One region of the Acidaminobacter sp. QWL-03 genome, then DNA from elsewhere that is predicted to be linked to it. Evidence: predicted binding sites of a transcription regulator. Region 1 holds the regulator's gene; each other region holds the start of a gene.
The links. Region 1 encodes LexA, which represses DNA repair genes until DNA is damaged. Its sites were predicted from a motif close to AGAACANNTGTTCT; they were not measured.

Region 1 (3,118 bases):
TCTATGCTTTAAAACACCTGATCCCCCATCTTTGTGGGCAAAAAAGAAATAAAAGAAAATTAAATTACATTTTGAAAAACAAAAAACAGCACACACGTGCTGTTTTTTCTGTATCTTATTTCAGATCAAGTGGAATCACAAGGATCTGACCCGGATGAATGATGGCATTATCAAGACTGTTGGCTTCTTCTATAGCATAAATCAGGTGTCTGACGTCATAGTCATGATTAAAAACGGTAGTGTTGATCTCCTGAGCAATGCCCCACAAGGTGTCCCCTTTTTCGACCTGAATTTCAATTTGCTGAGGTTCAACTTCTGCCAGTGAAAAGGCTTCGTTAAGGCTGCCGCTCATGATGATAATGGCTATGATCCACGAAAATAGAGCCATCCAAAAACAAGCTGGAATAGATTTATTTGAGGCTTTACGAGTGGAATGCTTTTGTGGTGCCTGAACCTCAGGACGGATCTGCGTTGGTCTTGCAGCGGACCGCGAGGCATAGGTTCTTTGTAAAGATCTTCCTGCAGTGTTTGCTTTCACGGTTGTTGACATGGACTTTGTCATGGGTAGGGCACCTCCAAACATTTGTTCTGTTCTTGGCTTAATTATACACAAACATACGTTCTGTGTAAAGCGTTATTTAGAACAAATGTTTTGTTTGTGGTGTTTGACTAAGACCATCGGCATGGATTAGCCTTGAAAATACCTTGAAGCCCTTGAAGAATCTTATCTTCTATTGACATAAAAAACAGAACTAATGTTTGAATTTTTACAATTGCTGTGTTATACTTGTTTTAAATTAACGGGAATGGAGGGACTTGAAGTGAAAAATTCCATGTCGCCGCGCAGACGAGCTGTATATGATTTTATACGGCAAGAGATCAAGGCCAAAGGATATCCGCCTTCAGTCCGTGAAATATGTGAAGCGGTCAATCTGAAATCCCCTTCAACAGTTCATGGTTATCTTGGGGATCTTGAAAAAATGGGCATGATTCGTAGAGATCCAACTAAGCCCCGCGCCATAACTATTGTTGAGGACCACGACAATCGAAATAAGGGAAATGGAGCTGCTGAGGAAGTCAGCGCCCAGCAAATCATGGATTTACAGCGTCATACTGCGTTTGTACCGGTGGTTGGCCAGGTCACCGCTGGTAAACCAATTTTAGCCGTTGAAAATATTGAGGATCGCTTCCCTATCCCTTCGTCGTTTATTTCTGAAGGCGACTATTTTATGCTGCAGATTCAAGGGGAAAGCATGATCGATGCCGGGATTTTCGACCGGGATTATGTGCTAGTCAAACAGCAGCAAGATGCGGCAAATGGAAGCATAGTGGTGGCATTGATTGACGACAGCGCAACTGTCAAGACCTTTTACAAGCAAAAGAGAAATTATCGCCTCCAGCCTGAGAATCCTGCCATGGAGCCCATTATTGTCGACGAGGTCTCCATTCTTGGGGTTGTCAAAGGTGTTTTTAGAAAAATGTAATGACACATTCCAGCAAATAAAACGGTCCGCTGCAAGGAAGATCTTCTGCAGCGGACCTTTCATTTTATTTCACAACTATCACAAGCAAAAATCCCCGAAGCATACCGCCTCGGGGATTTTCTCACTTGTTTTTACGCAGATGTCACTTAGCTGCGAAACACTTACAACGTCACAAAGTCCTACTTGCCATCTTCGACTTTCCAAACCTTCCAAACGTTGCCCACAAGATCCGGACCTGGCTTGAGGGTCGCTCTGCCCGGCTGCCAGCCAGCTGGTGTTGCCTCAGTGCCTTTTGAAGCTCTGACGAGCTGGAAGGCTTGAATTTGACGGCGGGATTCAGCGACATTTCTGCCGACAGGAGGCGTCATGACTTCATAAGCCTGAACATTACCATCCGGGTCAATTATGAAGCGTCCGCGCATTTGAACGCCTGCATCTTCATTATAAACACCATAGAGGCGTCCGACATTGCCATTTTGGTCTGAAAGCATAGGATATGGGATCCCGCCTTTAACCATTTTGGACAGCTCATGGTCCTCCCACATTTTGTGGACGAAGACGCTGTCGACACTTATGGACAGGACTTCTACGCCGAGTTTCTGAAGCTCAGGGAATTCGTCAGCGACCGCTGACACTTCAGTCGCTCAGACAAATGTAAAGTCGCCCGGATAGAAGCAAACAAAAACCCATTTGCCTCTATACTCAGAGAGTTTATAATTTGAAAACTGACCATTTAAGTATCCCGGCAACTCAAAATCCGGTGCAGGTGCGCCGACTTTAATCATAGATTGTTTGGCCTCCTTTTTTTCTACTTCAGCTGATTCTGTCTTCACTGCGGTTGGTGCAAGTGTAGTGCCGGAGGGTCTTTCACATCCGGCTTTGAATGGTGTTGGCACTTCATCCATCTCCCCTTTCACACTTTGACTTAAAATAATAGGATCTGGGAATCCTGGTTATAGAAATTGTTGATCAATTCGTATTTACCCATAAATAAAATCGATAAACTGTAACTGTTACATTATTATATAGAATGTTGTCTCTTTGCCTGAAGCAATTCAAAGACGCGAAAAAGCCAGGTCACGAAGTTAAAGGCGCGATTTCCGCTTCCCATAACTCCAAAGGACCTGGCTCTATTTACTATTTTGTGTCTTTAATTATTTACCAGCAACTTTTGCTTCACGCTTGGCATCTATTTCGTCGCGTTCTCTTTGCTCATCCGCAAGTGACTTCATAGGGAGAAGGATATTGAGTGTGAAAGCAATGATCGTCGCGATAACGACCGGAGAACTGCCAAAGACCATGGAAACCCACTTTGGATAGTTCGCGAGGAGCTGAGGCACTGCTGTGATCCCCATGCCAAGAGCCAGTGACAGACCGACAATTGTAGTATTTCTTGTTGTCATCTCCTGCTGTGTGATCAAACGTACACCGGACATAGTGATGATTGCGAAGACACCAATAGTCGCACCGCCAATAACGGATTGAGGAATCGTAGTCATAAGCGCGCCGAACTTAGGAATAAAACCGGCAATCAAAACAAAGACAGCTGTAAACATGAAGACGACGCGGCTGACAACTTTAGTCGTTGTGACGATACCAACGTTTTGGCTGTAGGTCGCAACCGGAAGCCCGCC
Region 2 (3,118 bases), 1.8 Mb from region 1:
GGTGCGGGGTCATCATTTTTTTGTATGCGGATGTCTCCCTGGAGCCTGTAGGTGGAGGCAATGGCGCACATCAGGCCCTCAAAGCTGCCATCGTAGAGATAGAACTGCATCATCTTATAATCAACTCCTTGGAGGGTGGAATCCAGAGCCCGGGATTCAAGTCAAAGAAGGATAGTTGGGAAGAGGGCATCTGAAGCTTTAGAGGCTCCTCGCGCACCAGCAGTGGTCTGAGGATGCGGGTCTCGAAGTTCAAAGCTTCAATTTTTTTGCCGCTGCACTCAATGAAATATTTGGCGCGCTTCATGACGACTCCCAGCCCTTTGAGGTCTTCGGGCCGAAGGGCGCTGAAGCGTCTGGACTTGAGGATGCGTCTGGCTGAAACCGGACCAATGCCGGGGACCCTTAGAAGGGTCATGAGGTCTGCTTTGTTGATCTCTACCGGAAACTGCTCGGGGTGCCGCAGCGCCCACTGACATTTGGGATCCAGTTCAAGGTCCAGTTGTGGGTTGAGTTCATCCAGCAGTTCGCCGGCGGTATAGCCATAGAATCTGAGCAGCCAGTCCGCCTGGTAGAGCCGGTGCTCCCTGAGCATAGGGTGATCAACTTGGCCGGGCAGAACCGGGTGGTTCTGGACTACCGGGACATAGGCGGAGAAGTAGACACGCTTGAGCGCGTAGCGCTGGTAGAGTTTTTCGGTGAGGTTCAGCAAAAGGTGATCCGTTTCTCCCGTCGCGCCGACGATCATCTGCGTCGTCTGCCCCGCTGGGACGAAAGAGGGGGCTTTCTTGAAGGTGTTTTGGTCAGAGTGCGTCTCCAGGATGGTGTTTCGGATCTGGGCCATAGGCGCCGTGATGGTTTCCGGATTCTTTTCAGGTGCAAGCAGTTTCAAGCTTTTCTTGGTGGGGAGCTCTATATTGAGACTCATTCTGTCCGCGTAGCGCCCGGCTTCAGCGATCAAGCGTGGATCCGCGCCGGGGATGGCCTTCAGATGGATGTAGCCATTGAATTTTCCTTCGGTTCTGAGCCGCTTGACGACCTCCACCATCCGCTCCATGGTGTGATCCGGGCTCACCAGGACCGCGCTGCTGAGGAATAGTCCCTCGATGTAGTTTCTTCTATAGAAATTGAGGGTCAGTTCCAAGATCTCTGTGGGCGTGAGCGTCGCTCGAGGCACATCACTGGAGATCCGGTTGACGCAGTAGGCGCAGTCGTAGACGCAAACGTTGGTCATTAGGATTTTAAGCAGTGAAATGCAGCGCCCGTCATCCGACCAGCTGTGGCAGATTCCGGCCGCAGCGGCTGTTCCCAGCAGCCCTTGGCTTTTTCCTCTGGAGGTACCGCTGGAGGAGCAAGAAACGTCGTATTTGGCGCTGTCTGCGAGAATTTCGAGTTTTTTTTGCCATTCCATGGGAGGACCTCCTTTTGACTAGGTGGTGTCTGGTACTCGTTTGAAGTTGGTGTCTGACACTCACTCAACTTTGGTGCCTGTCACCAACTCAAATCTTGTGCCAGAGCTTGAAAATATTCTGAAAATTTGAGCCTTATTCGCAAAAGAACACATGTTCTATTTTCATTATACCCAATTCCTGTTACTATAGCAATAGCAAGACTTTCAAATAATTAACTTCCCATAAACGGCTCCAAACACAATTTATTCATCACAGGAGGATTCCAATGAGTGATCAGAAATCAACCCACGACATAATCCAAAGCCCCGACATCTGGGGCGGCTTGAACCAACCCCAAATCACCACAACTGAGGCGGACGCCGTTGTCTTTGGCATCCCTTGGGACGGCTCTGTCAGCTTCAGATCCGGTGCCAAGGAGGCGCCAAACGCCCTCAGGTCTATTACCTACACTGTAGCGCCAACGACCGAAAGGTTTGAATCTCTGGAGAGCTTCAAGATCAAAGACATAGGCGATTTTGAAGGATCCAACCGGGATCAGGTTTTCAGTCAGGTGGAGGATACCGTGGCGGCGTTGGTGAAGGAGAAAAAGTTTTTTACTATGATTGGCGGCGACCACTCGGTGACCATTCCGGTACTGAAGGGCATTGACAAGACCATCGGCAAAGCTTTCGGGATTATTCACATTGACGCGCACTTTGACCTCTGCGAGGCGCTGGGCGGGGACACGCTTTCCCACGGCTGCACAGAGCGGCGGGCGCTGGAGCTCGACAACGTGACGGGGCCTGAAAACCTGTTTTTTATTGGCATTAGGTCCGTGGAGCCTCAGGAGCTGGCGTTCATCCAGAAGACACCGGTTCCGGTGATTAGCGCCCGGGATTACTCCAAAATGGGCACAGCGGCGGTTATCGAGAAAGCCAAGGCGGCACTCGCGCACTTGGACGCAATTTACATCACCCTAGACATCGACGCGCTGGATCCAGCCTACGCGCCAGGAACGGGCACGCCGCAGCTGGGCGGGCTTACAGCCAGAGAGCTGCTGGACCTGCTGGAGGGCTTGTTCGAGCTGCCAGTCATAGGTTTTGATGTGGTGGAGGTAGCGCCTGCGCTGGACGCGTCCTGGACGTCTGTTTTCGCCGCGAGAAAAATTGTCATGGAGTGCTGGGGACATGTGATGAGGAAGGCTGGGCGGTTATAACACCCACTCGTGATTGAATGACCAGAAGTGAACATGCTAGTTTGATTTTCATTTTTTCGACTTGAATTTTATAAAGAGATCTGCTATTCTAGAAAAGAATTGAATCGAAATGGCGATGGTGTTCGCCTTTAACCGCTGACAAGCTGATGACACCTGTCGAATATATTCGGCAGGGTCATTTTTTGTTTTTGACTATTTAAGGGGGGTAGCATTATGGCAACCAGTCTCGCGATCATCACACTTTTTGGACTTCTCATGAACACTCTGTTTACAAGGCTCAAGCTTCCCGGGCTCCTTGGCATGCTGCTTTTGGGCATTGTTATTGGTCCCCATGGCGTGAACTGGATTGGACCCGAGCTCATGTCGGCTTCCGCGGACTTCAGAAAAATCGCGTTGATCATCATCCTGCTCAGAGCTGGACTTGGCATTGGCCGTGAGTCACTGAATGATGTAGGTGTGACCGCGTTAAAAATGAGTGTCCTCCCAGGTGTGTTTGAGGGTTTGACTGTGGCTT
Region 3 (3,118 bases), 680 kb from region 1:
ACGCCGCCCATGACCGGCTGAATCCCGGTGTGGAGGAAGGAGCCGCGCTGAATGACGCTGTTGCCGTATTTGAGGCGAAGGTCATCAATGGTTTTATCCAGCGCGCTGCGGGCAAGGGCTTTCGGGTGATCGAAAAACGACAGCTGCTGTGCCGTCTTTGGTGAGAGGTCACTGACGCGAACGCCAACGTGACGAAGGGCTGCACCGGTCCAGAGGTCGTCAAACAGGCCGCAGACTTCCCGGTACAAGTCATCTGTGGAATCGCTGCGGTAGAGCAGTTTTTTTTGATGGGAAAAATGTTCAAAATCCGAATGGCGGATCGATACGGAAACGAGGCCGTAGGTCAGCCCTTTGTCCCTGAGGCGCATGCCGACCATTTCCGAAAGGGACAGAAGGTACAGTCGGGCAATTTTGCGATCCTCCACATCAAAAGGAATGGTGGTGGAGTTTCCAATGCCTTTGACCCCGTCACTTTCCGATTCCAGCATGCCAGCGCTGTCTATGCCGTTGGCGTAATTCCAGATCACGTCGCCATGCTTTTTGAACCGGATCCGCAGCAGTGTCCGGTCGAACCGCGCGATCTCGCCAATGGTGCGGATGCCCATGCGGTCGAGCTTCTCCTTGGTGGCGCGGCCCACCATAAACAGGTCGCCGGCCGGGAGCGGCCACATTTTCTCCTCAATTTCCTCCGGATACAGGGTGTGGACCTGATCAGGCTTTCGAAAGTCAGAGGCGACTTTGGCCAGGAGCTTGTTGACGGAGATGCCTATGTTGACGGTAAAACCCAGCTCCATCCGGATTCTGTTTCGGATCTCATGGGCGACTTCCACCGGGCTTCTGCCGCCAAGGCGTACGTCGGTCATTTCCAGGAAGCACTCATCAATGGAAAACACCTGAACACGGGGTGAATAGTCTTTCAGGATTTCCAGCATGGCGCGGTGGCAGCGGATGTAAAGCCCGTAGGTCGGGCGAACCAGAACGAGATTTGGGCATTTGAGGAGCGCGGCGCCCACACTTTCGCCGGTTTGTATGTTATAAGTCTTGGCGGGGATGGATTTCGCGAGAATGATTCCGCGGCGCTTGGTGACGTCGCCGCCCACCGCGGACGGGATGCTCCTCAGATCCAGAGTTTCTCCAATCTGCAGGCGGTAGGCGGCCTCCCAGGATAAATAGGCGGAGTTCACGTCGACGTGAAAGACAATGCGCGAAGCTGACATGAGAGGATCTCCCTCCTTTGTAATTTTGGTAGGGTGAAATTTGGGGTCTGAGATGAAACTGGGTGTCAGACACCCGGTTTCTGTCTTCATTTTAACAGAACAAACGTTCTGTTTCAAGGTGAGAAAAAATATTGCGGCTGCCTTTCAAATGAGGAACCAATGGTTCGCGGCGGGCGTCTAATGCTTTGCTTGGAAGTCTTTTGCCTGAATGGGAGGTTAGCCGGAGGTGCTGGATTAAGTGACCATCGGCAAAAAAATCTTGAGTTATTGAGAAAAATTAATATTGTTATGGAATTATCAGGGGTAAAAATGTAAGGCTGTGAAAATCAAAAGTCGAAATACGGAGGGGTGGGATCGCCTTGGCCGCAATTGAAGTCAAAGAGCTCAGAAAAGTTTATCGCTTAGGTCACGAAAAAGTGGTGGCCCTCGACAAGGTCGACCTTGAAATTGAAAAGGGTGAAGTCTGCTGTATCCTTGGCACCTCGGGCTCGGGGAAGTCGACGCTGCTCAACATGATGGCGGGGCTGGAAAAACCCACCAAGGGTACCATTGAGATAGAAGGACACCGCATCAGCGCCATGAACGAGGCAGAGCTTGCCCGCTTCAGGCAGCAGAATGTGGGCTTCGTCTTTCAGTCCTATAATCTGATCGCCTCCCTCAATGCACTGGAAAACGTTATGATGCCGCTAATGTTTCGCAGAGTGCCAAAGGGCGAGCGCGAGGAAATGGCCATGGATATTCTGATGAAGGTCGGGCTCGAAAAATATATTGCCCACAAACCCAATCAGATGAGTGGCGGGCAGCAGCAGCGGGTGGGCATAGCCAGGGCATTTGTGGGCTCTCCGAACATCATCTTCGCGGATGAGCCAACGGGCAACCTGGACAGCAAAACTTCGGAGTCGGTTATGGAGATTATGCTGGGGATGGCGCGGCAAAACCACCAGACACTGGTGATCGTCACCCACGACCCGGAGGTCGCCGCCTTTGCAGACAAAGTCGTCCATATCAGGGACGGCAATATTGAATCGGTCGAAATCATGAGGGGAGAAGTGAAGGAATATGTTCATGCTTAAACGAGTGATGGCCCTGGGCCTGATGCTGGTCATGCTGCTGACAGGGGTGCCGGTGCCGAGTGCTGCGGCGGACGTGGGCACCAGCCAGTATATTCAAAAAGTAGGCACTATGACTACTTCGCTTTCCACCAAAGTGACTTCGATCCGAACGGATTCGACTTTTGCGCTGGTGCTGGCTTTGAGTCATTCGGATGAGACGGCCTATCAGAGCGTGGCCATCAGCAACGCTGCTCTAGGCACCTTTAGTCCGCTGAGTGGGCTTGCGGGGATGTCGAAGGTGACGTCGCCATCGGCAGCGGTTCTCTCTGGGCTGGGAATTTCGAGCGAGGACGGCGCCAATTACGACATTTACAGAATTGACCTCCGCTACAAGGGCAACGGAGAGGCAACGCTGCCGATAGTCATCCGAACCGCTGACGGGACCACGGAGGAAACCATTGTCGTTCCCGGCATCCGAACCGTGGAGGAGGACCCAGTGACGGAAGTGCCGGTCTACCAGCCGGTCATACGCGTCAAGGAATCCACGACGACGCCGCTGATGCTGTCCGGCACAAAAGCGACGCTGGAGATTCCGCTGACCAACATCTCGGACGACGACGCAAAAAATGTCATTGTGACTTTCGCGGATCCCGGGACCACGCCATTTAAACTCGACCAGAGCGTGACCCATGACACAATTGACCGGCTGCGTTCGGAGGACACGGAGATCGCGAGATTCGACGTCGTGGTGTCTCCAACGGCGCAGACGCGCCTCTATGCCATCAAGCTCAATTTGCAGTACAAGGATTCTGACGATAAGCCTCATACGGATGCCAGCCTGGTTTACTA
Region 4 (3,118 bases), 510 kb from region 1:
TCTGATCAATGATTTTGTCCGCTTCCTCCGCGTTCTCGATGAGGTAGACCTCAAGCTTCTTGCGGATGAATTCCGTCATGAAGTCCTGGATGAACTTGTTGGTGACGGCTTTCTTGGTCTGGTTTTCGTAGCTGGTCATGGTCGAGAAGGAGTTCACCACCAGCACCAGGCTGTCCTGGATGTCGATGAAGTTGATCTTCTTTTCGTTTTTCTGGTACTTGTTTTGCTTTTTGATGTATTGGTCGATTTCCGCCGTAAAGGCGCTTTTTACAGCCTTGTCCGGGGAGCCGCCATGCTCGAGGAAACTCGAGTTATGATAGTACTCAATGACGTTGACTTCATTATTGAAGCAAAAGGCCATCTCCGCTTTGACTTTGTACTCCGGTTTGTCTGGCCGGTCCCGTCCCACACCTTCATCAGAATAGTACAGGATCTGGGTGAACCGCTTGTCGTCACCAATCTCCTCCAGGTAGTCCACAATACCGTTGTCGTAGATGTATTCCCGCGTCGTGTTGGACTCCTCGTCCTGGTAGATGAAGCGCAGTCCTTTGTTGACGATGGCCTGGCGCTTGAGGACTTCCTCGAAATACTCGCTTGGAATGGCTATATCCGTGAAGACGTCCAGGTCCGGGCGCCATTTGATGGTCGAGCCCGTCTGCTTTTGCTTCGTCAGCTCCTTGTAGAGTCCCCCGACGTTTTCGCCTTTTTCGAAGTGAAGGGCGTAGAGGTGGCCGTCGCGGATGATCTCGACGTCCATGTACTCCGAGCTGTACTGAGTAGCGCAGAGGCCCAGTCCATTGAGGCCAAGGGAGTACTCATAGGTCTCCCCGCTGATGTTGTTGTACTTGCCTCCGGCGTAGAGCTCGCAGAAGATCAGTTCCCAGTTGTAGCGGCCCTCCGGCTTGTTGTACTCCACCGGAATGCCCCTGGCTTTGTCGATGACGCTGATCGACCGGTCCGCGTGCCGTATGACCGTAATTTCCTTGCCGTACCCTTCCCTGGCTTCGTCGATGGAGTTGGACAGCACCTCAAAAAACGTGTGCTTCGCGCCCTCCAGCCCATCCGACCCAAAAATAACCGATGGACGCTTCCGCACCCGATCGGCACCCTTCAGGGAGGTAATGCTCTCATTATCATAAGTTCTCGTTTGTTTCACCACAAAAAACACCTCTCAAAATGGTCACACAGGACTATTATAACAGAACGCGCGTGCGTAAAGGGATGATTTTTTTTGGGGACGCGGACAAGTTCTGGGTTGGGGACGCGGACGAGTTTCAACTTGGGGACGCGGACGAGTTTCAACTTGGGGACGCGGACAAGTTTTAACTTGGGGCCAGAGCTTTGTAATAATCCTGTAATATTTCATGTTGTACCATGGCTTGCCTGGCGTGCCCCTCGCGGCTGCGCCTATTGCTCCACCCGAGGCCTCGCTGCGCTCACCCTCAGCCTGCGCTTCGGTCGCGGGCTGCGCCCTTCTGGAAAGTCACATCTCACTCTACCAGACGTGCCCCTCGCTCCACCCGAGGCCTCACTGCGCTCAGCCTCAGCCTGCGCTTCGGGCGCGGGCTGCGCCCTTCTGGAAAGTCACATCTCACTCTACCAGACGTGCCCCTCGCTCCACCCGAGGCCTCACTGCGTTCAGCCTCAGCCTGCGCTTCGGGCGCGGGCTGCGCCCTTCTGGAAAGTCACATCTCACTCTACCAGACGTGCCCCTCGCTTCACCCGAGGCCTCACTGCGCTCAGCCTCAGCCTGCGCTTCGGGCGCGGGCTGCGCCCTATACAAACAGAAGTGGCCCCGCCCAACTGAAAGCGAGCTTTCAGTTGGGCGGGGCCACTTCTGTTTGTGCACGTCTTTGCTGTTACGTCTCTTCCTCATGAATCACCATCATGGCTTCCATCATCTTAGGAAAGCCTACAGTTGGCGCTATGAGCAAAATGGCATGCTCAATCTCTTCCACCGTACAGCCCGCCTTCTTCGCCTTTTCCACATGGGTCCTCAGCGCGAACTTATACCCAGACGACGCCGACAGCGCCACCTTGATCAGCCACCGCGTCTTCTCCTCCAGCGGCCCGCCTTCCTCATGCACCGCCTTGCCGTACTGCCTATACGCTTCATAAACTTCAGGGTAATGCTGAATAAACTCGTTCAAATTTTCAGTCCGTTTTTTCATGCTCATCACCTCCTTTTATTAATACCAGAAACCGCGTCCACCGAAACAAGCGGCATCAAGTTTTTCTTTAGTGCCGCATCACTAATCTCCAAAAAACAAATGCTTTTGCCGATGGTCACCCCCACCCAATCACGGACGTTAATGTAAACGGAAGCAAAAGTCGATAAGCTTTTACCGCCGACGCCATCCTCCTGGCAGTTATTGGGTGGAAGCTGGTGTCAGACACCGTCTTCCACCACAGCCACTTCGCCCCTCTGTCCGCATGTGAAAAACCCAAGTATTTTTTCGCGAACACTTTCACCTGATGAAACCACCACGTCACTTCCGCGTCTTCCAATTAAAGCTTTGAGCCCATCCAGCAGGGCGAAGCCCGCAGCGAAATCCGCTCACAAGAAGGGTTATAGGTGTTTGGCACCGCAGAAATGCAGGCGGCCGGCGATAACAAAAAGATAGAAATTTCATCCAAAAAAACAAATGAATAACGGGGCTCAAAGCCTCCTTTTTGCTTGACACTGTCCGCCCCAGCATGTTATAGTATCCCTCAAGCGGACAGTTGTACGAGAAACAGAGATAATGTTTGTTTTAAAATACAATTTCCTACGATTTGAAATACACTTTACATGACCATCGGCGGACACGCTTTTAAGCCTTTATCATTTGTCCGCGTACGGCGGTCACCACAAAACCAATCTATCAAACGCACCATTCACGCACCACAAAATTACAAAATCACCAATCACCGAACACAAACGTAAAAATGCAAGGCACAAGCAAGAGGAGAAACCGAAGGAGGATCACCTTGGACAAGAGCAAATTCATCATCCTCAGCGTCGAAGCGGTCCCAGAGGTCTACGTCAAAGTCCTCGAGGCCAAAGAGCTGCTTAAAAACGGCACCTTTGACGGCGTGACAGACGCGGTCAAAGCCGTCGGCATCAGCCGCAGCACCT

Region 2: the regulator LexA is predicted to act here: its motif matches at 1,553-1,566, upstream of AC4PHM_RS12155 (putative DNA modification/repair radical SAM protein).
Region 3: the regulator LexA is predicted to act here: its motif matches at 1,314-1,327, upstream of AC4PHM_RS06985 (DNA polymerase Y family protein).
Region 4: the regulator LexA is predicted to act here: its motif matches at 1,201-1,214, upstream of AC4PHM_RS06165 (DNA gyrase/topoisomerase IV subunit B).

The regions. Positions count from the first base shown of each region.
Region 1 is NZ_CM178752.1:838,142-841,259, forward strand. Features, by position in the region: gene AC4PHM_RS03750 (LysM peptidoglycan-binding domain-containing protein) at 116-562, opposite strand; gene lexA (transcriptional repressor LexA) at 822-1,484, shown strand; gene prxU (thioredoxin-dependent peroxiredoxin) at 1,664-2,380, opposite strand; gene AC4PHM_RS03765 (uracil-xanthine permease family protein) at 2,639-3,118, opposite strand, start outside.
Region 2 is NZ_CM178752.1:2,601,170-2,604,287, reverse strand. Features, by position in the region: gene AC4PHM_RS12160 (TIGR03915 family putative DNA repair protein) at 1-113, opposite strand, end outside; gene AC4PHM_RS12155 (putative DNA modification/repair radical SAM protein) at 110-1,408, opposite strand; gene speB (agmatinase) at 1,675-2,604, shown strand; fluoride riboswitch at 2,707-2,767, shown strand; gene AC4PHM_RS12145 (cation:proton antiporter) at 2,818-3,118, shown strand, end outside.
Region 3 is NZ_CM178752.1:1,521,743-1,524,860, reverse strand. Features, by position in the region: gene AC4PHM_RS06985 (DNA polymerase Y family protein) at 1-1,217, opposite strand, end outside; gene AC4PHM_RS06980 (ABC transporter ATP-binding protein) at 1,577-2,290, shown strand; gene AC4PHM_RS06975 (COG1361 S-layer family protein) at 2,283-3,118, shown strand, end outside.
Region 4 is NZ_CM178752.1:1,352,013-1,355,130, forward strand. Features, by position in the region: gene AC4PHM_RS06165 (DNA gyrase/topoisomerase IV subunit B) at 1-1,156, opposite strand, end outside; gene AC4PHM_RS06170 (carboxymuconolactone decarboxylase family protein) at 1,860-2,171, opposite strand; gene AC4PHM_RS06175 (ACT domain-containing protein) at 2,971-3,118, shown strand, end outside.